Regions from separate parts of the Streptomyces sp. NPDC048353 genome, predicted to be linked through region 2. Evidence: riboswitches for the same ligand, from Rfam matches in the RefSeq annotation. Region 2 holds a riboswitch; each other region holds the start of a gene.
What was found. A riboswitch is a leader RNA that binds a small molecule or an ion and turns the genes downstream of it on or off. The one in region 2 is predicted to bind cobalamin.
Positions count from the first base shown of each region.

Region 1: it holds a riboswitch for cobalamin, as region 2 does, so the genes downstream of both, ACZ6RC_RS11220 (ABC transporter substrate-binding protein) here and ACZ6RC_RS13945 (acyl-CoA thioesterase) in region 2, are expected to answer to the same signal.
Region 3: it holds a riboswitch for cobalamin, as region 2 does, so the genes downstream of both, ACZ6RC_RS09650 (ribonucleoside-diphosphate reductase subunit alpha) here and ACZ6RC_RS13945 (acyl-CoA thioesterase) in region 2, are expected to answer to the same signal.
Region 4: it holds a riboswitch for cobalamin, as region 2 does, so the genes downstream of both, ACZ6RC_RS18475 (ABC transporter substrate-binding protein) here and ACZ6RC_RS13945 (acyl-CoA thioesterase) in region 2, are expected to answer to the same signal.

Region 1 is NZ_JBVJGU010000003.1:161,585-168,831, forward strand. It holds gene ACZ6RC_RS11215 (iron chelate uptake ABC transporter family permease subunit) at 1-1,057, opposite strand, end outside; gene ACZ6RC_RS11220 (ABC transporter substrate-binding protein) at 1,054-2,271, opposite strand; cobalamin riboswitch at 2,520-2,710, opposite strand; gene ACZ6RC_RS11225 (hemerythrin domain-containing protein) at 2,924-3,394, opposite strand; gene ACZ6RC_RS11230 (YoaK family protein) at 3,832-4,506, shown strand; gene ACZ6RC_RS11235 (hypothetical protein) at 4,817-4,993, opposite strand; gene ACZ6RC_RS11240 (hypothetical protein) at 5,057-5,296, shown strand; gene ACZ6RC_RS11245 (IclR family transcriptional regulator) at 5,834-6,622, shown strand; gene ACZ6RC_RS11250 (FAD-dependent oxidoreductase) at 6,782-7,247, opposite strand, start outside.
Region 2 is NZ_JBVJGU010000003.1:808,815-816,061, forward strand. It holds gene ACZ6RC_RS13920 (Rossmann-like domain-containing protein) at 1-65, opposite strand, end outside; gene ACZ6RC_RS13925 (ABC transporter ATP-binding protein) at 77-874, opposite strand; gene ACZ6RC_RS13930 (FecCD family ABC transporter permease) at 871-2,109, opposite strand; gene ACZ6RC_RS13935 (ABC transporter substrate-binding protein) at 2,099-3,118, opposite strand; gene ACZ6RC_RS13940 (MFS transporter) at 3,325-4,674, shown strand; cobalamin riboswitch at 4,692-4,916, shown strand; gene ACZ6RC_RS13945 (acyl-CoA thioesterase) at 4,982-5,449, shown strand; gene ACZ6RC_RS13950 (methylmalonyl-CoA mutase family protein) at 5,604-7,247, shown strand, end outside.
Region 3 is NZ_JBVJGU010000002.1:928,611-935,857, reverse strand. It holds gene ACZ6RC_RS09660 (DUF3311 domain-containing protein) at 1-200, shown strand, start outside; gene mctP (monocarboxylate uptake permease MctP) at 197-1,822, shown strand; cobalamin riboswitch at 1,918-2,040, shown strand; gene ACZ6RC_RS09650 (ribonucleoside-diphosphate reductase subunit alpha) at 2,175-4,544, shown strand; gene ACZ6RC_RS09645 (ribonucleotide-diphosphate reductase subunit beta) at 4,544-5,560, shown strand; gene def (peptide deformylase) at 5,629-6,258, opposite strand; gene ACZ6RC_RS09635 (tetratricopeptide repeat protein) at 6,326-7,247, opposite strand, start outside.
Region 4 is NZ_JBVJGU010000004.1:751,068-758,314, forward strand. It holds gene ACZ6RC_RS18460 (hypothetical protein) at 1-491, shown strand, start outside; gene ACZ6RC_RS18465 (ABC transporter ATP-binding protein) at 573-1,391, opposite strand; gene ACZ6RC_RS18470 (FecCD family ABC transporter permease) at 1,388-2,497, opposite strand; gene ACZ6RC_RS18475 (ABC transporter substrate-binding protein) at 2,515-3,567, opposite strand; cobalamin riboswitch at 3,598-3,779, opposite strand; gene ACZ6RC_RS18480 (class I SAM-dependent methyltransferase) at 3,925-4,563, shown strand; gene ACZ6RC_RS18485 (hypothetical protein) at 4,723-6,042, shown strand; gene ACZ6RC_RS18490 (hypothetical protein) at 6,131-6,601, shown strand; gene ACZ6RC_RS18495 (cation:proton antiporter) at 6,746-7,247, opposite strand, start outside.

The sequences.
Region 1 (7,247 bases), 650 kb from region 2:
CGATGACGACAGGGGCGCCGAACAGCGAGGTGACGGCGCTGAGCGGCAGCACGGAGTCCGTGCCGGGCGGCTGACTCAGCAACGCGCACGCCAGTGCGAGGAACGCACCCGCGAGCATCGACGCCGGCATGAGCGCCCGGTGGTCCGAGGTCCCCAGCGCCACCCGCGTCAGATGCGGGACGGCCAGGCCGAGGAACGCGACGGGGCCGCAGAACGCGGTGGCCGCGCCCGCCAGCAGCGAGGTGCCGGCCAGCGCCAGATTGCGGCTGCGTCGCACGTTCAGGCCCATGGTGCGGGCGTAGTCCTCGCCGAGCAGCAGGGCGTTGAGTCGTTTCGCGGTCAGCAGCGCCGCCAGCAGTCCCGCGCCGATGACGGGCAGCATGACCTGGAGGTCGGGCCAGGTCGTGGCGCTGAAGCTGCCCAGGCCCCACATGACGAACTGCTGGGCGCGCTCGGGCCGGGCGTAGACGAGCATCACCCCGACGACCGCGGTCGCCGCCGAACCGATCATGACGCCGATGACGAGGAGGGTGACGGCCGACTTCACCCATCGCGAGAGGAGCAGGACGAGCGCCATCACGGCGGCGGCGCCGAGCGAGGCGGCGATGACGACGCCCACGCGTCCCAGACCGGCCAGGTTGCCGGTGAAGCTGCCGGCGGCGCCGCCGGTGCCGACCACCACGGCGGCGACGCCGATGCTGGCGCCCGAACTCACCCCGAGGGAGAACGGATCGGCCAGCGCGTTGCGGAACAGCGTCTGCATCTGCACGCCCGCCACGGCGAGGGCGGCACCGGCGGCGGTGGCGGTCAGCGCTCGCGGCAGCCGGACCTCTTCCACGATGACGGTCCACCGCGGGTCGGCGGCGGTGCCGCCGAACAGGATCCGCACCACCTCCCCGGTCGGCACCGGGTGGGAGCCGGTCGCGAGGGTGAGGACGAACAGGGCGGCGGTACCGGCGACGAGGGCGAGGACGACGGCGAGGCGCCGCCGCGCCGGTCGGATCGTCGGCGTGGTGTCCGGGGCGGCGGCCGTCGCGGCGGTCAGGTGCGTCGTCACGCCTTGGGCACCAGCTGGTAGAAGGTGAAGGTGTGGCCCTTCGCCCGGTCCGGGTGCATCAGCGCGAAGAGGTCGGCCAGGACCAGGTCCGGGCGCAGCACACCGCGCTCGAAGTAGTCGTTGCCGCCGCCGGGGCCGACCGCCTTGGTGTTCGTCCAGACCGCACCGCCGGTGAGGGCCTTCAGCTGCCCGTACCGGCTGTCGGCCTTCGCGGCGTCGGCGGTGGACTTCCATTGCTGGTCGGCGATCCAGACCGGGGCCCGGCCGCCCTTGGCGTACACGCCCTCGAAGTTCAGCTGGAGGCCGCCGGTGCCCCGCTCGCCCGCCCACGGATAGGTGCCGCCCGCGTCCTTGATCAGCCGGGCGGCGTAGCTGCCGCCGGCGGGCATGGACCAGGTGCCCTGGTACATCGTTCCGGGCAGCACCTCGACGGGCCTGCCCGCCGCGACGGCCTGCGCACCCTTGGCCGCGACCTTCCGGTAGTCGCCCTCGATGGTGTCGAACACCTCACCGGCGCGCTGCTCCGCCCCGGTGAGCGCGGCCATGGCCTTGACCCACTCGGCTCGGCCGAGCGGACTCGGCTCCAGCCATTCGGCGTTGGCGACGACGGCGATGCCGGCCTGCCGCAGCTTGGGGTACTGCGGGTCGTCGGTGCCCTGGGTCATCAGGACGTCCGGCTTGGCGCCGATGACGGCTTCGGCGTCGAGGGTGCGGTCCTTGGCGTACTCGACGACCTCGCCCGCCCGCACCCGCTCGAGCACCTCGGCGGAGGAGATCGCCACGGCGCTCGCGACACCGGTGAGCACGTCCAGGGTGCCGGTCTCGGTGAGCAGCGGCAGATGGGTGGTGGAGGCGGAGTACAGGCTCTTGACGGGGACGGTGACCTGCTGTGCGGACGCCAGCTCACCGGTCAGCTCCGGCTTCGGCGCACCGCACTTGACCAGGACGTACGACGCGGGCTTGCCCTTGGGGAAGGGCTCCTTGACAGTGAGGACCTGGTAGCTCTTCTCGTACCGGAGCGTGAAGTTCTCGGCGTGCTTCACCATGGACTTGACCGGGAAGTAGTCCTTGGCCGGGTCGAAGTCCTCGATACAGCCCTTCCCGGCGGCTGCCGCTTTGGCATCGGCGGGCGGGCCGGAGGCGCCGCCGCACGCGGTGAGTGTGAGGGCCGCGGCCAGGAAGACCGCTGCGGCAGCCTGACGGCGACCGGGCACAAGGGGCCTTACGGACGACAAAGTTGACTCCTGAGGGCATGCGTGGGCAGGGCACACCGGCATGGCGGTGCGCCTGATACGGCGTGCGGGAAGAAACCGCTGAGGGAGGAGGTCGTCAGGACCTGGGGGATCGAGCCCGTGCGGCACGCCGGGCAGGCCGGCTCCGGAGGAGCACAGGCAGCGCGGAACTGCCCTCACACATACGCAGGCACACGAGTGCCACCGCCTCTCCTGGGGAAATCCGCCCCGTACATCGAGGTGCGACGGCGTGAGTCTCCTGACTCGGGATCACAGCTTCTCCGGCCTTCCCACCCCTGATGGGGCGGTGGCCATGGGCGGAGTCGCTCCCCCTACACAGTGGCGGTACCGTGCCGGAATCACACCGGCTTCCTCGTTCCGCCGTCGCTTGTTCGGCGAAAGCATCGCAGAACCGGCCACGCCTCGCCAGACCAACCTCTGTGCGATCAGCCACAACCGGGAGTGCAGCCATCATGACAAGGAGTGTTCATCCGGTGCAGCCTGCGGCGACCGCTTCACTTCGCTCGACCCTCGCCCCTGGGCAGGACGCCGTTGGCAGTGGGGGGTCGCCCCACCCCACTGTCTGCGTGCCGGCACTGCTGACGAGGCGTAAGCGGATTCACCGCTCACCGGCTCATATCGGGCCCAGGACCTCGCCGGGTACGGCTTCCAGCTCGAGGGTCTCGAGCACAGTGAGCAGTTGCCGTTCCTCGTAGCGGAAGTGGTTCTCCATGATCGCGGCGATGCCTTCGAGGTGCTGGTCGAGCTCCTCGGGCGGCGCGGCCCGGTCGACCGCGGCGCGGAGGCCGTTGAGCAGGTAGGCGATCATCGAGTGGTCCTGCTCAAGGGAGCGCAGTACCGGGCGCAGCTGGGGGTGCGCTGCCGCGATGGCGGGGAACAGGGTGCGGTCTTCGCCCTGGTGGTGGGCGTCGAGAGCCGTGCAGAAGCCGTGGCAGTACAGCAGCAGTTCGCGGGTGGCCGCTTCACCGGGGGTGCCGTCGGCGAGGGAGGCGCGGGTCACGGACAGCGCTTCCCGCAATCGGTGGTGCACCTGACGGAGTTCTTGGCTCCAGGCGACGAGCCTGGTCGTCTCGCGCTCAGACACGCGAGAGCGAAGGGTGGGACGAGTACATCGTCGACCTCCTTCGGTCCGGCGCCTCCATGCCTGACACGGTCTGCCACCGGCACGCGACGCTCCCCGTACGGTACCGCACCCGGGCACGGGACGTTACGGCTCGGCGTGAACTGTCCGCCTAGGCGCGCCTGCAGTCCTTGGCGTCGGGTGTCACGGGTTGGGGCCGCGTCCGTTGCGGATGATCGCGGTGCGGCTCGCTGTCGCTGATCCTGCGGTTTTTCACTGCGGTCCCCGAGGGCACGGCCCCCGAGGGCACCCTCGCGACGTGGCGATCGAGTAAGCACACGTGCGGCGTGTGACGTCGAGCGTCTCTTCACCTTCTGCTCCAGTGAGTGAGTGCAACGAACACGAGTCATGAAGGAAGCCGGCGGCTCCCGGGTCAAGCGCGCCTGCGGGGAGGGGCCGCGGTGAGTGGTGGTGGGACGGTCGCACGGTGGCTGTTTCCCGACGGGCACCTCTACGAGCGGTTCGTTCCGTCACTGCTTGTGCTGACGTTTGTCAGCGGTCTGGTGGACGCGGCCAGCTTCCTCGGGCTGGGGCGGGTGTTCGTGGCCAACATGACGGGCAATGTGGTCTTCCTGGGCTTCGCCTTGTCAGGAGTGGCCGGGTTGTCGGCGGCGGCGTCGGCGGTGGCGCTGGCAGGGTTCCTGGCCGGGGCGGCGGCGGGTGGTGCGTGGCGGCGGAAGACCGAGCCTGGAGCGCTGTTCGCTTCGCTGGTCGTGTTTCAGGCCCTGTTGGCCGGGCTCGCGTTTGCCGGTCAGGCAGCCGGCTGGGGACGGTACGCGGTCCTGGTGCCGTTGGCCTGCGGGATGGGGCTGCAGAACGCCGTCGTGCACCGTCTGGGCGTGCCGGACCTGGCCACCACCGTGATGACGCGGACCCTGACCGGACTCGCGGTGGACCGACCTGGGCCCGGCAGCATGCGGCGGGCGGCGTCGGTGGTCGTGCTGGCCGCCGGGGCGCTCGCGGGCGGTCTCGTGCACGCCCACCATGGGGTGGAGGGTGTTCTCGTAGTGGTCCTGGTACTGCTGATCGGCGTTGTCGTGGCCGCCCGTCCCCGGAGCGCTGCGGGCCGTGTATGAGGACGTGGCCCCCCACGTCTCACAGATCTGCGGGCGACTGGACGAGGTCGAGGGCTCCGACCCGCTTACCGCCCTGCGGTTGTTCTGCGCGCTGGATGCTGTCAGGAAGAGCGACTGCACCTCTCGCCGAGCCGGGGCCGGGCCGCCCGGGCAGCCGCGCGAGCATTGCTGCGAGCGGCGATCCTCGCTTGGCGCGCGAGGGCGCCAGGCGAGGAGGGTATGCAGCACTGGCCGGAGTCGGCCCGGGTGGAGTTATCGGAGCAGGTGTCGACCTTCGTGCCGCTCACACGCTTCCGCGTAGCGGCGGCACCTAGTTCCACGGATCGGTGAACGAACGGCCGAGGACCGGCTTGGCGATGAAGAAGTTCACGTGCCCGATGGCGAACGCCTCGTAATGCTCGGCTGCGGCGCGGGCGTTCAGCGGGTCCAGTTCCTCGGCGCGGTGCTCCAGCGCCGGTACGCGTACGGGCTGTTCCAGCAGCGCCACCGGGTGCTTCAGCCGGACGGCTCGGTCGCGTGTCCTGCTGCCGCCGGCCTCGTTACCGTCACCATGAAGAAGATCATCACCGTAGTCGGAGCGGCGCTGTGCGCCGCCACCATCGCCGCCCCCGCACACGCGGACGAGGACTCGAACTTCGGCGGCGGCATCAACGCCGCCAACGCCTGGAACTTCACCGCCGCCGCCGTCTGCCTCCAGGAGGTAGCCGTCGTCCCGGTCCTCGGCGACTGGGTCGGAAACCACGTCAACAACTGCTCCAACGGCAACGTCATCGACCACTCCGGCCGCTGAGCCGCCCCCAGAACGCCTCGGGCCTCGGCTCCCGGCCTGCGCATCTAAGGGCGGGCCGCTACGCACTGGGACGTCTCGGTGGACTCCACCTCCGTACGCACGCACCATCACGCTGCCGGGGGCCGGCAGGCTCCGCCGCCCGTTCCCAGAAGGGGCTCCGCTGCGGCGCTCAAAACCGCTCGGATCCGGGCGGAGCTGGTCGACCGGCTGGCGGGGTGGTGCTGACCAACGCCCTCGTATGAGCTCCGCCGCGCCCAGCGGGCCGTTGTACGTCCCGGCGGCGGCCGCGTCGCGAGTCTCGCCCCGCCGCCTCCCGCCCTCGGTCCTGCCGGGGCCCGGCCCCTCATACGGGCGCGTCGACGCGTCGCGGTTCTGCGGCTAGGGTGCGATCACTTGCACCGTCCCCTGAGGGGAAGCAGCGGACGGCGGGCAGATTGAAGAGATGAACCGTATGGTGCAAGCTGGTTGCAAGATCTGAATGTAGGATACGCCGTAGGCTTCGCAATGCCGTGCGTACGCAGATGAGGAGACCTCGCCATGCCTGCCGAGCAGGGGACCAATCAGAGTGTCGAGCGGGCCGTTTCCGTCCTGCGGGCCCTCGGCTCGGGCAGCACGGAGCGCCGTGTCTCCGACATCGCCGTGGACGCCGAGCTGGGTCCGTCCACCACCTCCCGGCTGCTGGCGACCCTGGAGCAGTTCGATCTGGTGGAGCGGAACCCGATAAGCGGGCTCTACCGACTGGGACTGGGCACGCTGCCGCTCGCCACCATGGCGCTGAACGGCCACCCCGTCCACCGGGCCTCCCGCATGGTGCTGCAGGGACTGGCGGCCCGCACCGAGCTGGGCGCGAACGTCGGCATATTGCGCGGGGCCGATCTGGTCTTCCTGGCCAACTTCGAGGGCAGCCGCACCCCCAAGGCGTACACACAGGCGGGCAGTACCGCCCCGCTGCACGCGACGGCGATGGGCAAGTGCCTGGTCTCCCGCATGACGGGCGACGAGCGCCGTTCGTTGCTCGGTCCGGAGCTGGAGGCGCACACGGAGTACACCGTGACCTCGCACAAGGCGCTGGACGAGGAGTGCGAGGCGGTGCGGCGAGCCGGCTACGCCGTCGAGGCACAGGAACGCGCGCTTGGCCGGTCCTCCCTGGCGGCTCCCGTCCTGGACTCGCGGGGTTCGGTAGTCGCCGCGATCTCCCTGTGGGGTCCCGCCTCCCTGCTCGGAAGCCTCTCCGCGGCCGGAAAGCCGGGGACCGGGGAGTCGGAACTGGTCGGCCAGGTCATCGAGGCGGCGGACGCGGTCAGCCAGGCGCTGGGAGCGCACTGACCGCGCGGTGTCCGCGTGAGGGACGCCCGGAGTGCGCACCCCGCACTCCGGGCGTTCCGGCATTCCCGGACCCGGCCGGCCTGGTAGGCCACTGTCCGGAGCGGTCCGCGACGGCCCGCGGCTGACCGCGGCTGACCGCTCGACGGCGCGCGTGGTGGGTCAGTCCTGGTAGGCCCGGACCGTGAAGAGGTGGGCGCGCGGTGCCCCGTGCGTGGAGTCCACCGTGATCCGCAGCGCGTCGGTCCGCACGAGTGCCCCGTCGTCCAGCCGGTGAACGCGGTGGCGACGCCGGTTGTCCCGCACGGTGACCGCGGTGCGCCACTCTCCCGTCGCGTCCCGTACCTCGATCCGGTAGTCGCGCAGCAGTTGCGGGGCGATCGCGTCCGGCATGCGGTCCCGGTGCAGGTTGATGAGGTACGTGTCCACGTCGTCGTCCATGACCAGGTGGACCGTGCGCAGGTCGCGCGGGGCGTCCCACTCCAGGGCGAGGTGGGAGCCGGGAGCGGGGTCGCCGGACACCCACATCTGCGGACCGCCGAACGGACGCTGGTAGCCGCCGACGCCCTTGCCGGGCGCGAAGGCGTTCGTGGCGGGCAGGGCCCGGAAGCACAGGGACCGGCGTCGC
Region 2 (7,247 bases):
TCGATGAGCGCGTCGACGGATCCGGCGGAGGCGGGGGCCGGGGCGGAGGGGGTGGTCTGTGGCATGGGGTTCCTTGTCAGGGTGCGGGGTGCGGGGCGGGCAGGCGGGTGGCGAGGGGGCGTCGGTAGGTGACGGTCGGGTGTCCGTGGCCGTCCGTGGTGAGCGCGGCCTCCACCTCGAAGACCTCGGCGAGCCGTTCGGGCGTCAGGACGGCGGCCGGCGGCCCGGCGGCGACCAGCCGGCCGTGGTGCAGGAGCAGCAGCCGGTCGCAGTGGCGGGCGGCGAGCGAGAGGTCGTGCAGGGCCACCACGACCGTCTGCTCGGTGCCGGACAGCAGCTCCATCAACTCCAGCTGGTGCCGGACGTCGAGGTGGTTGGTCGGTTCGTCGAGGAGGAGGGCGTACGGCTGCTGGGCCAGCGCGCGGGCCAGGTGGGCGCGTTGGCGCTCACCGCCCGACAGTTCCTTCCAGGAGCGGCCGGCGAGGGCGGTGAGTCCGACGCGTTCCAGGGCGGCCGCGACGACCGCGCGGTCGGTGGCGTCGGGTCCGCGCCAGCGGTCCCGGAACGGAGTGCGCCCCAGGCCCACGACATCGGCGACCCGCAGGTCGTGGTCGGCGCCCGGCTCCTGCGCGACGAAGGCGACATGGCGGGCGATCCGGCGTGCGCTCCAGTCCCGTACGGACGCGCCGTCGTAGCGGACCGTCCCGGTGTCGGGGGTCCGGAGGCCCGCGAGACAGCGGAGCAGCGAGGACTTGCCCGAGCCGTTGGGGCCGAGGAGTCCGACCGTCTCGCCGGGCGCGATGTCGGCGCCGACCCCTCGTACGATCGGCGTTCCGGCGGCCGACCAGGTGAGTTCCTCCGCGGTGATCCTCACAGCGCGCCCCTCTTGCGCAGGACGAGGAGGAAGAGCGGCACGCCGAGGAGCGCGGTGATCACGCCGACGGGTACTTCCCGTGGCGCGAACGCCACCCGCGCCAGGGCGTCCGTCCACACCAGGAACACCGCGCCGGCGAGGGCGGCGTACGGCAGCAGGACGCGGTGGGTCGGCCCGACGAGGAACCGGACGCCGTGCGGGACGATCAGGCCGACGAATCCGATGGCACCGACGGTGGCGACCGCCACCGCGGTCAGTGCGGCGGTGACGACGAGCAGCAGCGTCCGCGTGCGCCGTACCCCGATGCCGAGGGAGGCGGCGGTGTCCGCGCCGAACGCGAGGCCGTCGAGGGCGTTCGCGCACAGCCACGCGGCCAGCAGTCCGAGCGGGGTGACGACCGCGCAGACCAGTACCGCGTTCCAGCGGGCCGGCGCCATCGAGCCGAGGAGCCAGTGGGTGACGGCCCGGGTGGTGTCGGCGTCCGCCGAGGCCATCAGGATCAACGAGGTCAGCGCGGTGAAGAGCTGGCCGATCACGACGCCGGTGAGGACGATGCGAACCGAGTCCGGGCCCCCGCGCCGCAGCAGGAACAGCAGCAACGCGAACGAGAGCAGCGCGCCGGCGAGGGCGCCACCGGTCACCCCGAGCGTGCTCGCGCCCACGCCGAGGACGACCACGGCGACGGCCCCGGTCGACGCGCCGGAGGAGACGCCGAGCAGGTACGGGTCGGCGAGGGCGTTGCGCGTGACCGCCTGGAGCACCGTGCCGCACACCGCGAGCGAGGCGCCGACCAGGGCGGCCATCAGGACGCGGGGCAGCCGCAGCTCCCAGACGAGCGAGTCGACGATCGGGGGCAGGGGCTCGACGTCGAGACCGAGACGGGTGCCGAAGACGCGGGCGAGGCCCTCCCATTCGACCTCGGCGGCGCCGACGCGCAGCGCGGCCGCCATGGATCCGGCCAGGACGGCGAGGACGAGGAGCAGGAGGACCCCGCGGCCGGCCGGGGACGAGGGGAGGACGACGGACGAGAGGACCGGCGAGGTCCCCGGGGCCGCGGAGGATCGGCGGTCGGTACGGGCGAACCAGGGGGCCCGCCGGGTGGCCGGCCGCCCCGCCGGGAGCCCGTCCGCCTTGGGTCGGTCCCCCCGGGGCCCGTCCGGGGCGGGTCCGGCCTCGACGGCGGGATCCGTCGCCACGCGGCCGCGCGCCCGGGGGCTCAGCAGGTCAGCGGGCATGGCCGAGGTCCTTGATTCCCCGGGCGAGGAGTCCGAGTGCGTGGACGGAGCGCACGGACGGGTCCAGTTCGATGCCCGGGACCTCGATGATCCGGTCGTCACGGACCGCGGGCAGCCGGGAGATCACGGGGTGCGCGGTCATCGTGGCGCGCTTCTCGGCCGCGCTGTCGCCGGGTCGGCCACGCTCGGACAGGTCGCCGATCACGATGATGTCGGGGTCACGCTCGGCGACCTCCTCCCAGGTGACCTCCGGCCAGTCCTCCTCGACGTCGTCGAAGGCGTTCCTGGCGCCGACGATCCGGCTCATCTCGCTGGGCAGACCGGTTCCGCCGGCGACGTACGGCATGCCGTTGAAGACGGAGTAGAGGTAGACGACGGTGGGCCGCTCCGCGCTCGCGGCCCCGGGGGCCTCGGCGGCGGCCCCCCTCGCCCGGGCGACGGCCGCGCGCTGCTCGGCGGCCAGTGCGGCAGCCCGCTGGCGGACGCCGAAGACCGTGCCGAGGTTCTCGTAGTCGGAGAAGAGCAGGTCGAACGGGGTTCTGCCGGCGGGGTTGTGCTGCGGGCAGTCCACGGCGCTGACAAAGGTGGGGACCTTGAGGGCGCCGAGTTCCTCGCGGGTGCCGGCGCGGTCCTTGGTGAGGAGGTCCGCGGAGCCGGCGACCACGAAGTCCGGCGCGGCGGCGCGGAGTTGCTCGCCGGTCGCGATCTTCGGAGCGATCACCGGGACCGACGCGTACGCCGTCCGGTACCGCGCGGGGATCTTGGTCTTGAGGTTGGCGGTGCCCGCCATCCGCTCCTGGAGGCCGAGTTCGAGCAGCGTCTCGGTGGAGGCCTGATCGAGGGCGACGGCGCGCTGGGGCGGTTCGGCGAGGGAGAGGGGGCGCCCGCAGCTGGTGAGGGCGGCCGATCCGGCGGCAGGTGGCGCGACGGGGCCGGGGCGGGCGGTGGAGCAGCCGGCGGTGGCGAGGGCGAGAGCCAGGGCGAGGCCGAGGCGGGCGGGATGACGCATGGGTCTCTCCGGTGGGACGAGGGCGGGGTGGGTTGCGACGGGCCGGGGGCCGGGGGCGACGGGCGGGCAGGGGTGTGGCGGGGCAGCGGGGCACCGGGTGCGAGGGCGCCGCGTTCGAAGAGTACTGTAATGGCAATCATTTTCATTAACGACCCCGGGGGCGTCGTCGCGGACCTCGCCCCCCTCGCCGAGGAGCACCCCACATCGTGGTCACCCCATCCACCGCCACCGCGGCCAAGTCCCCTGACGCACCGCCGCGTTCGGTCCTGCGCGACCTCGCCTTCCTGCGCCTCTGGGCGGGCACCACCGCCTCCGGTCTCGCGACCTGGGCGCTGCCCTTCGTCCTCGGGCTCGCCGTCCTCCACCGCGATCTGGGCGCCACCGGGCTCGGCCTGGTCCTCGCCGCCCGCACCGCCGGGTTCCTCCTCGCGGTCGCCGTCGGCGGCGTGCTCGCCGACCGGCACGCGCGCCGCGCCGTCGTCTTCTGGTCCGCCCTCGCGGCGGCGGTCGCCTCGCCCCTCCTCGCGGCCGGCCTCGGGCACTCCCTCGTGCTGATGACGGCCGCCGCGGCGCTCGCGGGCGCCGGACAGGGCGCCTGCCGCCCGGCGTTCCAGGCGCTCACGGCCGAGACCGTCCAGCCGGAGCGCCGTCAGCAGGCGAACGCCGCCATGACGATGGCCGTCCGGTCCGCCACGCTCGCCGGGCCCGCGCTGACCGCACTGCTCGCGGCCTTCCTCGACGTCGCGTCGCTGCTGCTGGGCATCGGGCTGCTCTGGCTGGTCGCGGCGCTGGTCCCGGCGAGGGGAGGCAGGGGCACCGCCGGCAGCACGACCTCCGCCCCCACGACCGCGGCCCCCGCCCCCACGACCCCGCACCCGTCCGACCCCGCCCGACACACCGGGCCCCGCACCGGACCGGACGCCCCGCACCGCCCTGGCTTCCGTGCCGAGTTCGTCGAGGGCATACGCGAGGCCCGGCGCCACCCCTGGTTCCTCGCCGGTCTCGCCGCCCTGGTCGCCGTCATCGCCCTCGGCTACTCCGCCACCAGCGTCGCCCTCCCCCTGATCAGCCGGGACCGTTACGGCACCGAGTGGGTGCTCGCCGCGGCCATGACCGCGTACACCGTCGGCGCGCTCGGCGGCGCCCTGTTCATCGCCCGCGTCCGGCCGCGGTCCCAGGGCTGGGCCGCTTTCGCCGGCCTCGCGGCGTACGGCTTCGCCCCGCTCAGCCTGGTGCTGCCGGTCCACCCCGCGGTGGTGGTCGGCGCGTACGCCGTCGCGGGGATCGGCATCGAGCTGTTCAACGTGCCCTGGTTCACGGCCACGCAGCGCGAGGTCGCGCCGGACAAGCTGGCCCGGGTCTCCTCGCTGGACTTCCTCGTCTCCTACGGTCTGGCGCCGGTCGGTCTCGCCCTGATCGCCCCGGCCATCGGCCTCCTCGGCGTCACGCCCGTCCTCGCGGCGTGCGCCGCCGCCTGCTTCTTCGTCCCGGCCGCCGCGTGCCTGGTGCCCGGCGCACGGCACTTCGCGCGGCCGGCCCCGGAGACCACGGACTGACGGGCCGCGCAGGACGTAGTCTGGAGCGCGCAGCTGGTTCGCCCCGTCCGCCAGGCGGGAGGCGTCGTAAGAGGGAACCCGGTGGGAATCCGGGACTGCCCCGCAGCGGTGAGCGGGAACGACCGCCGTCATACGCACTGGGCCCGGCAAGGGCCTGGGAAGCGACGGCCAGTAGGAGACCGCCGGTCGAACCGGTGGACACGCCCGCGAGTCCGAAGACCTGCCCGTTGCCCGCGCACCCGGCCTCCGGGCTCCCCGGCCCCGTGCGCGCGGATCCGACCGCCGCGACTCGCGAAGGAGAGTTGACGTGGCCGACCACGCCGCCACCCTGCCGTCCCCCGTCCGCAAGACCCCGGCCGATTCCCGGGTGACCCTCGCCCACATCATGAGCGAGCACGACACGAACCTGTACGGGACCATCCACGGCGGGGTCGTGATGAAGCTCATCGACGACGCCGCCGCGGCGGCCGCCGGGCGCCACGCGGACGGTCCCGCCGTGACCGTGTCGGTCGACCGGATGACCTTCCTCGCCCCCGTCCGCTCCGGCGACCTGCTGAGCGTCCACGCCGAACTCGTCCGGGCCGGCCGCACGTCGATGACCGCCGAGGTCCGTGTCACCGCCGAACGCTGGAACGCCTCCGGCCCGACCGCCGAGGTCGCCACCGGCCGTCTCAGCTTCGTCGCCGTCGACGCCGACGGGCGCCCCCGCCCCGTACCGGCGCTCGACCTGCCCGACCCGGCGCTCGACCTGCCCGCTCCGGCCGGCGCCGAGTGACCGGTGGGCGCCGGGTGACGGCCGGCTGACGGCGCTCCCGCCGCCCCGTTCATATAGAACGGATCCGCCCGGAGCTTCAAGAGCGTCCAGGAGAGGGCAAGGTCACAGCTGTGCGGACTGCTGCTCCTTTGTTCCCCTGACCTAGCATCCGAGCATGACAGTCCTTCCCGACGACGGGCTTGCCCTCGCCGCCGATTTCTCCGACGCGTCCCGTGAGCAGTGGCAGGGCCTGGTGGCCGGCGTCCTGCGCAAGTCGGGCAAGGACGTCGAAGGCGCGGCAGCCGAGGACGCCCTGTCCACCACGCTGGAGGACGGGCTTCGCGTCCGTCCGCTGTACGCGGCCGACGACGCCGCGCCCGAGGCCGGCTTCCCCGGGTTCGCCCCGTTCGTGCGGGGCGGCCGCCCCGAGGGCGGCACCCTCGGCGGCTGGGACGTACGGCAACGGCACACGGCCGCCGACGGCGCGGCGGTGCTGGGGGACCTGGAGAACGGCGTCACCTCGCTCTGGCTGGTCGTCGGCGAGGGCGGCATCCCGACGGAGGCCCTCGACACGGTCCTCGACGGCGTCTACCTCGACCTCGCGCCCGTCGCCCTCGACGCGGGCGACCGGACCGAGGACGCCGCGGCGGAGTTGCTGCGGCTGTACGAGCGCCGTGGCGTCGCCCCCGAGGCGGCGCGCGGCACCCTGGGCGCCGACCCCCTCGGCCTCGAAGCCCGTACGGGACGGTCGTCCGGCTTCGCACCGGTCGCCGCGCTCGCCCGGCGGTGCGCCGAGGAATACCCGGGGCTGCGGGCGCTGACCGTCGACGCCCTGCCGTACCACGAGGCCGGCGGTTCCGCCGCGGAGGAGCTCGGCTGCTCGCTGGCGACCGGCGTCGCCTATCTGCGGCAGCTGACCGACGCGGGCCTGGACATCGAGCAGGCCTGTGGCCAGCTGGAGTTCCGTTACGCCGCCACCGCCGACCAGTTCCTCACCATCGCGAAGCTGCGGGCGGCGCGCCGGCTGTGGGCCCGGGTCGCGGAGGCCTGCGGGGCGAGCGGCGCGGGCGGGCAGATCCAGCACGCCGTGACCTCGCCGGTGATGATGACCCGCCGCGACCCGTGGGTGAACATGCTGCGCACGACGGTGGCGACCCTGGCCGCCGGGGTGGGCGGGGCCGACGCGGTCACCGTGCTCCCCTTCGACCACGCGCTCGGGCTGCCGGACGCCTTCGCGCGCCGGATCGCCCGCAACACCTCGACCATCCTGATCGAGGAGTCGCACCTGTCCCGGGTGATCGACCCGGCGGGCGGCTCCTGGTACGTCGAACGCCTCACGGACGAACTCGCCCACGTGGGCTGGGAGTTCTTCCGCACCCTCGAACGTGCGGGCGGGCAGGCGGCCGCGCTGCGGTCCGGCATGGTCCGGGACCGCCTCGCCGCGACCTGGTCCGCCCGGGGCGCGAAGCTCGCCACCCGCCGCGAACCGGTCACCGGCGTCAGCGAGTTCCCGCACCTGACCGAGAAGCCCGTCGTCCGCGAGCCCGCGCCCGCCCCGCCGTCCGGCGGGCTGCCCCGCGTCCGGCGCGACGACGCGTACGAGGCGCTGCGCGCCCGCTCCGACGCGCACCTCGCCGCGACGGGCGCCCGCCCCCGCGTCTTCCTCGCCACCCTCGGCCCCGCCGCCGCGCACACGGCGCGGGCCACGTTCGCCGCCAACTTCTTCCAGGCGGGCGGCATCGAGGCCGTCGCGGAAGGCACCTTCGAGGAGAGCGGAGCGGCCGAGGTCTGCCTCTGCTCCAGCGACGCGCTCTACGAG
Region 3 (7,247 bases), on a different contig from region 2:
TGGCGCTCTGCCTGTTCGCGCCGTTCGTGGCGATGCTCTGGGTGAGCTCGTACGCGAAGGTCGAACCGACCTTCATCGGCATCCCGTTCTTCTACTGGTACCAGATGGCCTGGGTCGTCATCTCGACCGTGCTGACCATGATCGCGTACCAGCTGTGGCAGCGTGACCAGCGCTCCCGCAAGGGAGGTGGGTCGAAGTGAAGGACGGCGTGAACGGCGTCGCACTCGCCGTCTTCATCTTCTTCTTCCTGGCCGTCACGGTCATGGGCTTCCTCGCCTCGCGCTGGCGCAGGGCCGAGAACGAGCACAGCCTCGACGAGTGGGGCCTGGGCGGCCGCTCGTTCGGCACCTGGGTGACCTGGTTCCTGCTGGGCGGCGACCTCTACACCGCCTACACCTTCGTCGCCGTCCCGGCGGCGATCTACGCGGCAGGCGCGGCCGGCTTCTTCGCCGTGCCGTACACCATCCTGGTCTACCCGCTGATCTTCACCTTCCTGCCGCGCCTGTGGTCCGTCTCGCACAAGCACGGCTACGTCACCACCTCGGACTTCGTCCGCGGCCGGTTCGGCTCCAAGGGCCTGTCGCTGGCGGTCGCGCTGACCGGCATCCTCGCCACCATGCCGTACATCGCGCTCCAGCTCGTCGGCATCCAGGCCGTCCTAGACGTGATGGGCGTGGGCGGCGGCGAGACCACCCACTGGTTCATCAAGGACCTGCCGCTGCTGATCGCGTTCGGCGTCCTCGCGGCGTACACGTACTCCTCGGGTCTGCGCGCCCCGGCGCTCATCGCCTTCGTCAAGGACACCCTGATCTACATCGTCATCGCGGTGGCGATCATCTACATCCCGATCAAGCTCGGCGGCTTCGACGAGATCTTCGCCAAGGCCGGCGAGGCCTACGCGACGGTCAACCCGGCGACCGACAAGCCGCGCGGCGCGCTGGTGCCGGGCGAGATGGGCCAGTGGGGCTATGCCACGCTGGCGCTCGGGTCGGCGCTCGCGCTCTTCATGTACCCGCACTCGATCACGGCGACGCTCTCCTCGCGCAGCCGTGACGTCATCCGCCGCAACACCACGATCCTGCCGCTCTACTCCCTGATGCTGGGTCTGCTGGCGCTGCTCGGCTTCATGGCGATCGCGGCCGGGGTCAAGGTCAGCAACGGCCAGCTCGCCATCCCGCAGCTGTTCGAGAACATGTTCCCCGACTGGTTCGCGGGCGTGGCCTTCGCCGCGATCGGCATCGGCGCGCTGGTGCCGGCGGCGATCATGTCGATCGCCGCGGCCAACCTCTTCACCCGCAACATCTACAAGGACTTCCTGAAGCCGGACGCCACGCCGGAGCAGGAGACCAAGGTGTCCAAGCTGGTGTCCCTGCTGGTGAAGGTCGGCGCGCTGGCCTTCGTCCTCACCATGGACAAGACCGTCGCCATCAATTTCCAGCTCCTCGGCGGCATCTGGATCCTGCAGACCCTGCCGGCGCTGGTCGGCGGCCTGTTCACCCGCTGGTTCCACCGCTGGGCGCTGCTCGCCGGCTGGGCCGTCGGCATGGTGTACGGCACGGCGGCGGCGTACGGCGTGGCCAGCCCGACCCAGAAGCACTTCGGCGGCTCGTCCGCCGAGATCCCGGGCATCGGCGAGATCGGCTACATCGGTCTCACCGCCTTCGTGCTCAACGTCGTCGTCACCGTCGTCCTCACCTTCGTCCTGAGGGCGGTCAAGGCGCCGGACGGCATCGACGAGACCTCTCCGTCGGACTACACCGCGGACGCGGGCGACCCGGGGGTCGAGACCGAGCTTCCCAAGCTCGGCGCGAACACGCACTGACCGCTCGCTCCGGGGCGGAGGGGCTGAAAGGCGGACGCACCGGAGGAGGAGCGACACAACATGTGGGGGGTGCCGCAAGCGGCGCCCCCCACATGTATGCTCATCTCGCTGTCGCCGCAGGGGAATCCGGTGGAAATCCGGAACTGTCCCGCAACGGTGTGTTGGTGTGCTTTTGCGCTCACGCGAGTCCGAAGACCTGCCGACAGTGCGCCCGGTCCGTCCGTTCCGGGTGCCAGAGTCGTCCGGGCCTCGCGGAGTGGGCCGGTGGACACGGCGCGCGCCCGCGTGAAGGGGTGCCCCCTGCCGTCCGCCTCCCGCCGCCGCCCCCGGGCCGAGCGAGGGAGAGCCCCACGTGACCATCGCGCCAGCCGATCCGGCCACGGCGATCGAGAGCGACGGACCCGGCACCATGCTGCTGCGGACCCTGACCGACCTCACCGCCGATCTCCCCGACACCGACCCGGGCAAGGTCGCCGCCGCCGCGCTGCGCGGCCGCAACGCCTCCTCCGACGAGGCGGAGCTGCGGGAGCTGGCCACCGAGGCGGCCGCCGGTCTGATCGCCGAGGACCCGGCCTACTCGCGGCTCGCGGCCCGCCTGCTGACGATCACCATCGCCGACGAGGCCGCCGGCCAGGGCGCGATCACCTTCTCCTCCTCGGTGGCCGTCGGCCACCACGAGGGTCTGATCGCCGACCGCACGGCCGCGTTCGTCCGGCAGCACGCCGCCCGGCTGGACACGCTGATCGACTCCGCCGCGGACGACCGCTTCGGCTATTTCGGCCTGCGCACGCTCTTCTCCCGCTACCTCCTGCGCCACCCGATCACCCGCAAGGTGATCGAGACCCCGCAGCACTTCATGCTCCGGGTGGCCTGCGGCCTCGCCGAGGACGACAGCGCCCGCGCGCTCGACGAGGTGGCGGCGCTCTACGGGCTGATGAGCCGGCTCGACTACCTCCCCTCCTCCCCCACGCTCTTCAACTCCGGCACCCGCCACCCGCAGATGTCGTCCTGCTATCTGCTGGACTCGCCGAAGGACGAGCTGGACTCCATCTACGACCGGTACCACCAGGTCGCCCGGCTCTCCAAGCACGCCGGCGGCATCGGCCTGTCGTACTCCCGCATCCGAGCCCGCGGCTCGCTGATCCGCGGTACCAACGGGCACTCCAACGGCATCGTGCCGTTCCTCAAGACGCTGGACGCCTCCGTCGCCGCCGTGAACCAGGGCGGGCGGCGCAAGGGCGCGGCCGCCGTCTACCTGGAGACCTGGCACGCGGACATCGAGGAGTTCCTGGAGCTGCGCGACAACACCGGTGAGGACCAGCGGCGTACGCACAACCTCAACCTGGCGCACTGGATCCCGGACGAGTTCATGCGGCGGGTCAACGCCGACGCCCCGTGGTCGCTGTTCTCCCCCGCCGACGTGCCCGAGCTGGTCGACCTGTGGGGCGAGGAGTTCGACACCGCCTACCGCGCCGCCGAGGCCAAGGGGCTGGCCCGCAAGACCATGCCGGCGCGCGAGCTGTACGGCCGGATGATGCGGACCCTGGCGCAGACCGGCAACGGCTGGATGACCTTCAAGGACGCCTCGAACCGGACCGCCAACCAGACGGCGGAGCCCGGCCACACGGTGCACTCCTCCAATCTCTGCACGGAGATCCTGGAGGTCACGGACGACGGCGAGACCGCGGTCTGCAACCTGGGCTCGGTCAACCTCGGCGCCTTCGTCGACCTGTCGACCGGCGACATCGACTGGGAGCGGCTGGACGCGACCGTCCGTACGGCCGTCACATTCCTCGACCGGGTCGTCGACATCAACTTCTACCCGACCGAGCAGGCCGGGCGCTCCAACTCCCGCTGGCGGCCCGTCGGCCTGGGCGCGATGGGCCTCCAGGACGTCTTCTTCCAGCTGAAGCTGCCCTTCGACTCGCCCGAGGCCCGCGCGCTGTCGACGCGGATCGCCGAGCGGATCATGCTCGCGGCGTACGAGGCCTCCACCGACCTCGCCGAGCGCAACGGCCCGCTCCCGGCCTGGGAGAAGACCCGCGCCGCCCGGGGCGTCCTGCACCCCGACCACTACGACGTGGCGCTGACCTGGCCCGAGCGCTGGGCCGCGCTGCGCGAGCGGATCGCGGCGGTCGGCATGCGCAACAGCCTCCTCCTCGCCATCGCGCCGACGGCGACGATCGCGTCGATCGCGGGCGTGTACGAGTGCATCGAGCCGCAGGTCTCCAACCTCTTCAAGCGGGAGACGCTCTCCGGGGAGTTCCTCCAGGTCAACTCCTACCTCGTGGACGAGCTGAAGCGGCTCGGCGTGTGGGACGCGCAGACCCGTGAGGCGCTGCGCGAGGCCAACGGCTCGGTCGCCGACTTCGGCTGGGTGCCGGCCGAGGTGCGCGAGCTGTACCGCACGGCGTGGGAGATCCCGCAGCGCGGCCTGATCGACATGGCGGCGGCCCGCACCCCGTTCCTGGACCAGTCGCAGTCCCTGAACCTGTTCCTGGAGACGCCGACGATCGGCAAGCTGTCGTCGATGTACGCGTACGCCTGGAAGCAGGGGCTGAAGACGACGTACTACCTGCGCTCCCGCCCGGCGACCCGGATCGCCCGCGCGGCCCGCGCCGCGACGCCCACCGCCGCCCCCATCCCCGTCCAGCAGGCCGCCGACCCCGACGCGGTCGCCTGCTCCCTGGAAAACCCCGAGTCCTGCGAGGCCTGCCAGTGATGAGCTCCCACGACCAGAAGAACCTCCTCGACCCGGGCTTCGAGCTGACGCTGCGTCCCATGCGCTACCCGGACTTCTACGAGCGCTACCGGGACGCGATCAAGAACACCTGGACAGTGGAGGAGGTCGACCTCCACTCCGACGTCGCCGACCTCGCCAAGCTGACGCCGGGCGAGCAGCACATGATCGGCCGGCTGGTGGCGTTCTTCGCGACCGGTGACTCGATCGTCGCCAACAACCTCGTGCTGACGCTGTACAAGCACATCAACTCGCCCGAGGCTCGGCTGTACCTCTCGCGCCAGCTGTTCGAGGAGGCCGTGCACGTCCAGTTCTATCTGACGCTGCTCGACACCTACCTCCCCGACCCGGACGACCGCGCCGCCGCGTTCGACGCCGTCGAGAACATCCCCTCCATCCGCGAGAAGGCGCAGTTCTGCTTCCGGTGGATGGACTCGGTCGAGAAGATGGACCGGCTGGAGACCCAGGCGGACCGCCGGCGGTTCCTGCTCAACCTGATCTGCTTCGCCGCCTGCATCGAGGGCCTGTTCTTCTACGGCGCCTTCGCCTACGTGTACTGGTTCCGGTCCCGCGGTCTGCTGCACGGTCTGGCCACCGGCACCAACTGGGTCTTCCGTGACGAGACGATGCACATGAACTTCGCCTTCGAGGTCGTGGACACCGTCCGCAAGGAGGAGCCGGAGCTGTTCGACGACGCCCTGCGTCAGCAGGTCACCGACATGCTGAAGGAGGCCGTGGAGGCGGAGCTGCAGTTCGGCCGCGACCTGTGCGGCGAGGGGCTGCCGGGCATGAACACCGAGTCGATGCGCGAGTACCTCCAGTGCGTCGCCGACCAGCGCCTCCAGCGCCTGGGCTTCGCCCCGGTCTACGGCTCCGAGAACCCGTTCGCGTTCATGGAGCTCCAGGGCGTCCAGGAGCTGACCAACTTCTTCGAGCGCCGCCCGTCCGCCTACCAGGTGGCGGTGGAGGGCTCGGTGGACCTCGACGAGGACTTCTAGTCCTCCGTACGCGACGAAGGGCCCCGCTCCGGGGGGAGCGGGGCCCTTCGTCGTACGCGGGTACGGGATCAGTCGTTCGGGACCGTCTCGTAGCGCGGGGTGCCCTCGGCCATCTGGCGCAGGGCGTCCTTGCGGTCGCGCTTGGAGAGGCGGTCGATGTAGAGGTAGCCGTACAGGTGGTCCGTCTCGTGCTGGAGGCAGCGCGCGAAGTAGCCCGTGCCGCGGACCTTGATGGGGTTCCCCTGGGGGTCCTGCCCGCGCACCACGGCGTAGTCGGGGCGGGCCAGTTCGGCGTAGGCGGTGGGCACGGACAGGCAGCCCTCGTTGGACTCGTCCAGGACCCGCAGCTCGGCCGGGATCTCCTCCAGGACGGGGTTGCAGACGACGCCGACGTGGCGGACGCCCTCGTCGTCCATGCAGTCGTAGACGAAGACCTTGAGGTCCACGCCGATCTGGTTGGCCGCCAGGCCCACGCCCTCGGCGGTCTTCTGGCTGGCGAACATGTCGTCGATCAGCGTCGCGAGGCCGTCGTCGAACTCGGTGACGTCCTTGCACTCGCGGTGGAGCACGGGATTGCCGACGACCGTGATCGGACGCGACGTGCCCCGCTCGCGGTGGGCGAGCTCGCGCGCCTCGCAGTCCTCCGTGTCCACGACGAAGCCGTCGTTGATCTGCTCGTCCGTCTCCTGCTGCGCCATGTCCGGCCGCGCCTTCCTGAAAACCCGATTCCGTCGGAGGACAGCCTACGGGCCCGCGGGGACGGACTCAGCAGACCTCTTCGAGATCCCGCCACTCACGGCTGTCGGGGCTGTCCGCCACCCAGCCGTCGAGGAGCCCGCGGACCAGACCGACGGGAGCGGCGATGCCGCACTCGCGTTCGGGCACCCAGAGCTCTCCGGGCGAGCGGTGTCCCAGCGGGCCGGGGTGGCCCGGTTCGCTGTGGTCGTGGGGGTCGAGGTGCTCGCCCTCGCCCTCGGCGCTGGGCATCGTCGACTCGGAGCAGGAGCGGCAGAGCAGCCGGACCGACGAGGACCAGTCCTCGGCGGCGAATCCGGCGTCGGCGGCGAGCCGCTCCAGGGCGTCCCGGTCCTCCTCGGTCGCGGCCTCCAGGAGGACCACCCAGGTCGGCACCGGCGACGGCGCCCACAGCTCGATCTCGTCGAAGACGGGATAGGAGGGGCCGGCGGTGGTGGTCCGCTCGCCGTTGGGCACGCCGTCGTGGAGGACGACCTCGCCCCAGCGGCGGCCGGAGGACGGCAGCGGGATGGAGAGCACCTCGATGCGGGCCGGGTCGAGCCGGCGGCCCCAGACGACCTCCGCCTCGCCCTCCGGGGAGAGCCGCACGGCCGCGCTGCCCAGCTCCATTCCGGCGGGCTCGCCGGTCCCGGCGGAGGCGCCGGGCACCTTCAGTCCGTAGGCCTGCCAGGCCCGGCGGGCCAGCGGCCAGTCCTGGAGCGCGGTGGCGGCGATGCCGACGTTCCACCAGTCCGGGGCGCCGGTCTCCTTGTCGAGCAGCGCGACGGCGCGCAGCCCGGCGGCCCGGGCCTGCTCCCAGTCGTGCCGGAACTTGTGCAGCAGCGCCAGGTTGAACCAGGACTCCGAGAGCCAGGGCTCCAGATCCGCCGCGCGCGTGAGCAGCGCGCCCGCGTCCTCGTACCGGCCGTCACCGATCAGCGTGAACGCGCGG
Region 4 (7,247 bases), on a different contig from region 2:
TGACCGAGGGCATCGAGTGGTTCGAACTCGCCTACGGCGGCAAGGTCTACCAGCAGGGCGTCGGCGGCGTCGACTTCTCCAAGGCGCCGAAGCAGAACGTCACCCCGATCCGCTTCCAAGCCAGGCACAAGCATCTGCCGCGGACGACGAGGACGTCCCTCGCGACGATGACGGACGACGCCGAGAGCGAGGAGACGCTGTTCCTCGGCGGGAACACCGCGGCCAAGGCCTCCGGCGGAGGCGGCGAGGACCCGACCCCGACGCCCACGCCGACCCCGAGCGATCCCGGCACGCCGACCGAGGAACCGTCCGCTCCGGCTCCGTCGACCCCGGGCACCGGCGGCACCGCCGCACCGCAGGACCCGGACGGTGACCTCGCCGACACCGGCTCCGGCGCCCCCGTCGGCCTGATCGCCGGACTCGCCGCCGCACTCGCGGCCGTGGGAGGCGCGCTGGTCTGGTGGCGCCGCCGCGCCACCGACCGGGAGTAGCCCGCCGGCACCACCGCCGGCACCCGTGGACCGTCTCCGGCCCGCCCCCGCCTCCCGGCGGAGGCGGGCCGGACCGCGTCTCTAGGGGGTGCGCTCCACGCTCTCGCGGGCGGCGGCGCCCGTGGGTTCGCCCGGCAGGAAGGTCACCTGGGGCGCGCCCGTACGCGGGTGGACGGCGACCTCCGCCGTCACCCCGTACACCTCCCGCAGCAGGGCGGGCGTGAGCACCTCACCGGGCGGGCCGGTGACCACGACCTCGCCGTCGCGCAGGACGTAGAGGCGGTCGCAGTAGAAGGCGGCGAGGTTCAGGTCGTGGAGGGCGACCAGGACCGTGGCCGGCAGCCGGCGCACCAGACCCAGGACGTCCAACTGGTGCCGGACGTCCAGGTGGTTGGTCGGCTCGTCGAGGACCAGCAGGGCGGGCTGCTGGGCCAGCGCGCGGGCGATGAGCACACGCTGGCGTTCGCCGCCCGACAGGTGGTCGAAGGGACGGTCGGCCAGCGCCTCGGCGTCCACCCACGCCAGCGCGGACTCGATGATCAGCGTGTCCTCGCCGGTGTCGCCGTCGAAGAGCCGCTTGTGCGGGGTGCGTCCCATCGCGACCACGTCCCGCACGGTCAGGTCGAAGTCCGCGCCCGTCTCCTGCACCACGGCGGCCAGCGTGCGGGCGAGCCGGCGGACCGGCACGGACCACACGTCGGCGCCGTCCACCCGGACGCTGCCCGCCCGGGGACGCAGCACGCGGTAGACGGCCCGCAGAAGGCTGGACTTGCCGCTGCCGTTGGGCCCGACGAGGCCGATCACCTCACCGGACCGGGCGGTCAGGGAGACGTCCCGGACGAGCCGGTGCGCGCCCGCCGTGAGCGTGACGCCCTCGACGGTGAGTTCGGTGGCCGTCATGCCGCTCCCCGGTCGGCCGTGCGCCGGGCGTCCCGCCGCATCAGCCACAGGAAGAACGGCCCCCCGCACAGCGCCGTGAGGACCCCGACCGGGATCTCCATGGGTGCGGCGACCGTACGCGCCGCGATGTCGGCCCAGATCAGGAACACCGCCCCGCCCAGCGCGGCCGTCGGCAGCACCCGGCGGTGGTCGCCGCCGACGAAGAGCCGCACGGTGTGCGGCATCATCAGCCCCACGAACCCGATCGGCCCGGCGGCCGCCACCAGAACTCCGGTGACCAGCGAGAGCAGGACGAAGGTCCGCGCCCGGAACCGGGCGACGTCGAGCCCCATCGTCGAGGCCGCCTCCTCGCCGGCGAGCAGCAGATTGAGCGAACGGGCCTGGGTCAGCAGGACCGCGACGCCGAGCGCGAGCGCCGCGCCGGGCAGCCACAGGGTGGCCCACTGGACACCGCCGAGGCCCCCGAGGGTCCAGGCAAGGACCGCCCGGGCCTCGTTGCCCCGGTCGCTGGTCAGCAGCAGGACGTCCATGACCGCCGTGAGGACGGAGGCGAACGCCACGCCCGACAGCACCAGCCGCACCGAGGTGATGCGGCCGCCGGACCGGGCCGTCGTGTAGACGAGCAGCAGCGTCAGCAGGGCGCCGGCGAACGCGGCGACCGACAGGGACACCGGCCCGAAGAGGCTCACCCCGAAGACGATCACCGCGACGGCGCCCAGGGAGGCGCCCGAGGAGACGCCCAGCAGGTACGGCTCCGCGAGCGGGTTGCGTACCAGCGCCTGCATCGCGGCGCCCACCGCCGCGAGCCCGGCGCCCGTCACCGCGCCCAGCAGCACCCGCGGCGCCCGCACGTCGAGCACGATCGTCTCCCGCGCCTGCGACCAGGCGGGCTCGGAACCGTCTCCGGTCAGCGCGTGCGTCACGATGCCCCACACCTGGCCGGGGGGCACCGGCACCGAGCCGATGGCCATGCCCGCCGTCATCGACGCCAGGAGCAGCACGCCGAGGACGACCAGGGTGAGGGCGAAGGCGCGGCGGCCCGGACCGGCCGCGCGGGAGGCGCCCGCGGGACGGGCGGAGGAGCCGGCGGGGGGAGCGGCGGACACGGCTTTCGCCGGTGCCGTCACTGGAAGCGCTCGGGGTGCAGCCCGCGGGCGAGGTCCTCGACCGCGTACGGCGCGCGGACACCGACCAGCGTCGCCGTCAGCGGCAGCACCACGAAGCGCTTGTTCTTCACGGCCGGCACGTCGGCGAGGGCCGGCTGCGCCAGCAGGAACTTCTTCTTCTGCTCGACGTTCCCCGCACCCGCGTAGTCGTAGATGGCGATGACCTCCGGCTTACGGGCGACGACCTGCTCCCACGAGACGTCACCGAAGACGTCGTCGAGGTCGGCGAAGACGTTGGTGCCGCCGGCGAGGCGGATGACCTCGGTGCCGAGGCTCTTGCCTCCTGCGGTGAACGCCGACTTGTCGCCGCTGTCGTACACGAAGACGGGGAGGGCGGGAGCCCCCTTCACCGTCGCCGCGGTCTTCGCCACGCGCCCCTGAAGGTCGGCCACCAGCGCGTCGGCACGCTCCTCGACGCCGAAGAGGGAGCCGATGGCGCGGATCTCGTCGTACGTGTCCGTCATCGCCACCTTCTTCTTCCCGCAGTACTCGCGGTTGAGGTAGGTGTCGATCCCGGCGTCGGCGAACGCCTTGCGGGAGCGGCCCTCCTTCTCGGCGAACGCGCTGGCGTAGCCGCCGTACACGAAGTCCGGTTCCGCGTCGAGGACCGACTCGAAGGACGGCTCCTTCTTCGCCAGCTCCGGGATCGCCGCGAAGTCCTCGCGGAAGGCGGGCAGTACGGCCGAGTCGGGGAAGGCCGTGCCGACGATCCGGTCCTTCAGACCGAGGGCCAGCATCAGCTCGGCCGGGTGCTGATGGATGGTCACCACCCGGGAGGGCGGCTTGTCGTACGTGGTGCGCGTGCCGCAGTTCTCGACGGTGAGGGGGAAACCCTCGGCTGACGCACCGGGCTTCGCGCCGCCGCCCTCCCGGGCGGTGCCGCTCTGAGGGGAGGCGCCGCAGCCGGTGAGCAGGACCCCCGACAGGGCGAGGGCCAGGGCGGCGGCGCGCACGGGGCGGCGACGGGGCATGCTGCGCGTGCGGGGCATGCGGGACGTACTGGGGTACACGAAAAGCCTCCTGGGGAGTCCGCGCTCCTCGGATCGGGCCCGCGACAGGCCAGTTTCCTGACTCCCGGATCGGCGTACACCCCAGCCTTCCCACGCGGTGCGCGCAGTGGCGTCTCGACGGGTGCACTCCCCGGTCACAGTGGCGGGACCGTGCCGGTTTCGCACCGGCTTCCTGTCTCCCGTCGCGGTGATGACCAGGTGATCCTACGGTTCCGCGCCTCCGGCGCAAAAGGACGCCCTCTCGGCCCCGCGCCCCCTTGTTGCCGAAACGGCAAGCATCTTTGACGCCCCGGCGGGCCGTGGCGAGTCTGGACCCAGGTGCCGCCGGCACCGCGCAGTCGTCCCGAAGGAGCCTCGATGCCGACCCCGAAGCCCACCGATCCCGCCGAGTTCTGGGAAGAGCGCTACCGCACGAGCGACCGTGTCTGGAGCGGCGAACCGAACCCGCTCCTCGTGCGGGAGGCCGCCGATCTGACACCGGGCACGGCCCTGGACCTGGGCTGCGGCGAGGGCGGCGACGTCCTGTGGCTGGCCTCGCGCGGGTGGCGCGTGACCGGCGTGGACATCTCCGCGACCGCCCTGGAACGGGCGGCCGCCCACGCGGCGGAGGCCGGCTGCGCCGACCGGACCGCGTTCGAGCGGCACGACCTCGGAGTGACCTTCCCCGAGGGCGGCTTCGACCTGGTGAGCGCCCAGTTCCTGCAGTCGCCCGTCCCGCTCGACCAGGACGGGGTGCTCAGGTCGGCCGCCGCCGCGGTCGCCCCGGGCGGCACGCTCCTCATCGCCATGCACGCCGCGTGGCCGTCCTGGATGGAGAAGCACGAGTACCCGTTCGACGCGGACTTCCCCACCCTCGACGGCGTCCTCGCGGCGCTCGCCCTGCCGCACCCCTGGCGGGTGGACACGCTGGAGGGCGTGGAACGCGCCCTCACCGCGCCCGACGGCCGCCGGGGCACGCGGGTGGACAACGTGTGGCGGCTCACCCGCACCGCCTGATCCCGCACCGCCTGACCTCGTACAGCCCGCCCCGCAACGCCTGATCCCGCCCCTGCCTCGGGATGGCTCCCCTTCGCGGCCGCGCCCCCCGGACCCTCGACTCGCACACGCGTGTGATCATGACGGGCATGGGTCCGGGGAGGACCCAGGGGAGGGAACATGGCTTACACAGACACCAACGGCATCGATCTGTCCGGTCCGACCGGCAGACTGATCCAGACCGTCGACCTGGTGAAGAACCCGGCGCCGCAGGCGATCGCGACGGACACCGTCAACGGGCACGTCTTCGTGCTCCAGGTCGAGAGCTCGGCCACGGCCCCGGCCGGCAACATGTACCTCAACCGCATCGACCGGCGGACCGGCGTGCGCACGGGGGCGATGCAGCTGAAGGGCTTCGGCCACGGCCTCGCCATGGGCGTGGAGCCGGTCGGCGCCGACAGCTACGTCTGGACGGAGGTCGGGCCGCTCCACGTCACCGGCGGCGGCACCACCTTCGGCAAGGCGATCACGCGGTTCCGGTTCGCCGACGGGGAGGTACTCGACGGCGCCACCATCCCGGCGGAGCGGAAGTTCACCGCTCCCGGCAGCACCTCCGGCACCGGCCCCTCGACCGACCCGGTGCACGGCCTGCTGACGGTGATGTACCACAAGGGCGGCGACCGGCACTTCACCCGGTACGCCACGGCCGGTGCCGCCACCGGCGACTGGACGCCGGCCGGCCCGACGTTCGTCGTGCCCGACGGGGAGGACGTCACCCCCGCCGTGCCGTCGCCGTACCCGCTGGAGCCGAAGCTCACCTTCCAGGGCTTCGCGAGCCTCGGGGACGTCCTGTACGTCTACCAGTGGGCGCCGTACGACAAGGGCGAGGACCCGACCGTACCCAGCGAGTTCCCGGGCATCACCTTCCTCACGTCCTACTCGTGGACGACGGGGCTCAGGCTCGACCGGCAGGTCGTCACCGGCGCCGACGGCCTTACGCGGCGGGAGCCCGAGGGGCTGGCCGTCGAGGTCGACCCGGCGACGCGGGAGACCCGGCTGCTCTTCGGATTCAGCAACACCACGCCCGGCAGCGAGTTCGCGCGCGACGTCACGATCGGCTGGTATCCGACGAAGCCCGCCGTGGACGGGATCCAGGTGCTGTCGGACTGGGAGGACCTCGCCCTGGAAGCGGGCGTCACCCCGGGCGCCGAGCGCCCGCGCGGGCGGCTGATCGCGCTCGCCGGGACCACCTACCTCCAGATGCGCGGCACCCTGACGTGTTCTCCCGGCCTGACCGCCGACAGCAGGGTCGCCACCCTGCCGCACCGGCTGCGACCCACCCGTCCGGTCCGCCAGAACGTGCCGCGCAACAACTACTACGGCCGCTGCGTCTGCCGGATCGAGGCGGACGTCCACGGCGCGCTCTGGGCGTACGGCGCCACCGGCGACAACGCCGTCACCTGGATCGACCTCGACGGCGTCTCGGTCGCCTGGCGATGACGCCGCCCCGCGCCGGGGCCCGGGCCGTCACGGTCCGCCGCCCCGCCCCCCGCCGCTGCCCCGCCCTACCCGATCCGGAGGATCGCGCATGAACCGCCCTACTCCCAGCCGCCGTTCCCTGCTCGGCGCGGCTCTGGCCGCCCCCGCCGCAGCCGTCGCGGCCCCGCTGCTGACCGCCGCGCCCGCCGCCGCGGTCGACGGGTCGGACGGGTGCCGGCTCCTGGTCGACTGGACGGCCATCGTTCCGGCGCCCGGTGTGGTGCCGGAGGCCGCCGCACCGCTCCAGGCCCGGGTCATAACTCTCGCGGGCACCGAGTTCCTCCAGCTGCGGGGCACGGTCACCTGCTCGTTCACCGCGGACGCCCAGCTGGGCACGCTGCCCGAGACGATCCGCCCGCCGAAGCTGACCCGGGGCGTCTGCCCCCGCAACAACAGCCAGGGCATCAACGCGCTCCGCGTCGAGGCCAACACCCAGGGCGTCCTCACGGTCTTCGGGCCGCAGGCGACCAACAAGGTCACCTGGATCCAGCTCGACAACTTCTCGTCCGTCCTGCGCTGACCCTCAGGCCGGCGAGCCCTGGCAGCGCCACGGCCCGGAACCGCTGGACCGATGTCCGCGGTTCCGGGCCGTGAGCGCGCAACCGCTCGATCGCCGAGCCGCTCGGGCACCCGGTCGCCGCTCGCCGAAGCGGGCGCCCGCCGCTCAGGACCGGCCGACGGAGCCGGAATCGTCCACGGGCTCCCACTCCTCGACCCGGGCGGAGCCGGCGGCCGGGTCGGGATCCGGGCGGGTCGCCGGGTCCTGGCCCTCCGTCGACGGCGCGGGTCCGGAGGGGTCCGCCGCTGTCTTCGTGCGCCGGCGTCCGGTGAGGTAGGTGGCGACCGGTTCGGTGTACCGGGCGGTGAGCGGGCCGAGGATGACCAGGACGAGGACGTACGCCGTGGCGAGCGGGCCGAGCGCGGGCTCGATGCCCGCCGTGACGGCGAGCCCCGCGATCACGATGGAGAACTCGCCCCGGGCCACCAGCGTGCCGCCCGCCCGCCAGCGCCCCTTGGCGGAGATCCCCGCGCGCCGCGCGGCCCAGTGGCCGGTGGCGATCTTCGTGCCGGCCGTGACCACGGCGAGGGCCAGCGCCGGGAGGATGACCGGGGGAATGCTCGCGGGGTCGGTGTGCAGGCCGAAGAAGACGAAGAACACCGCGGCG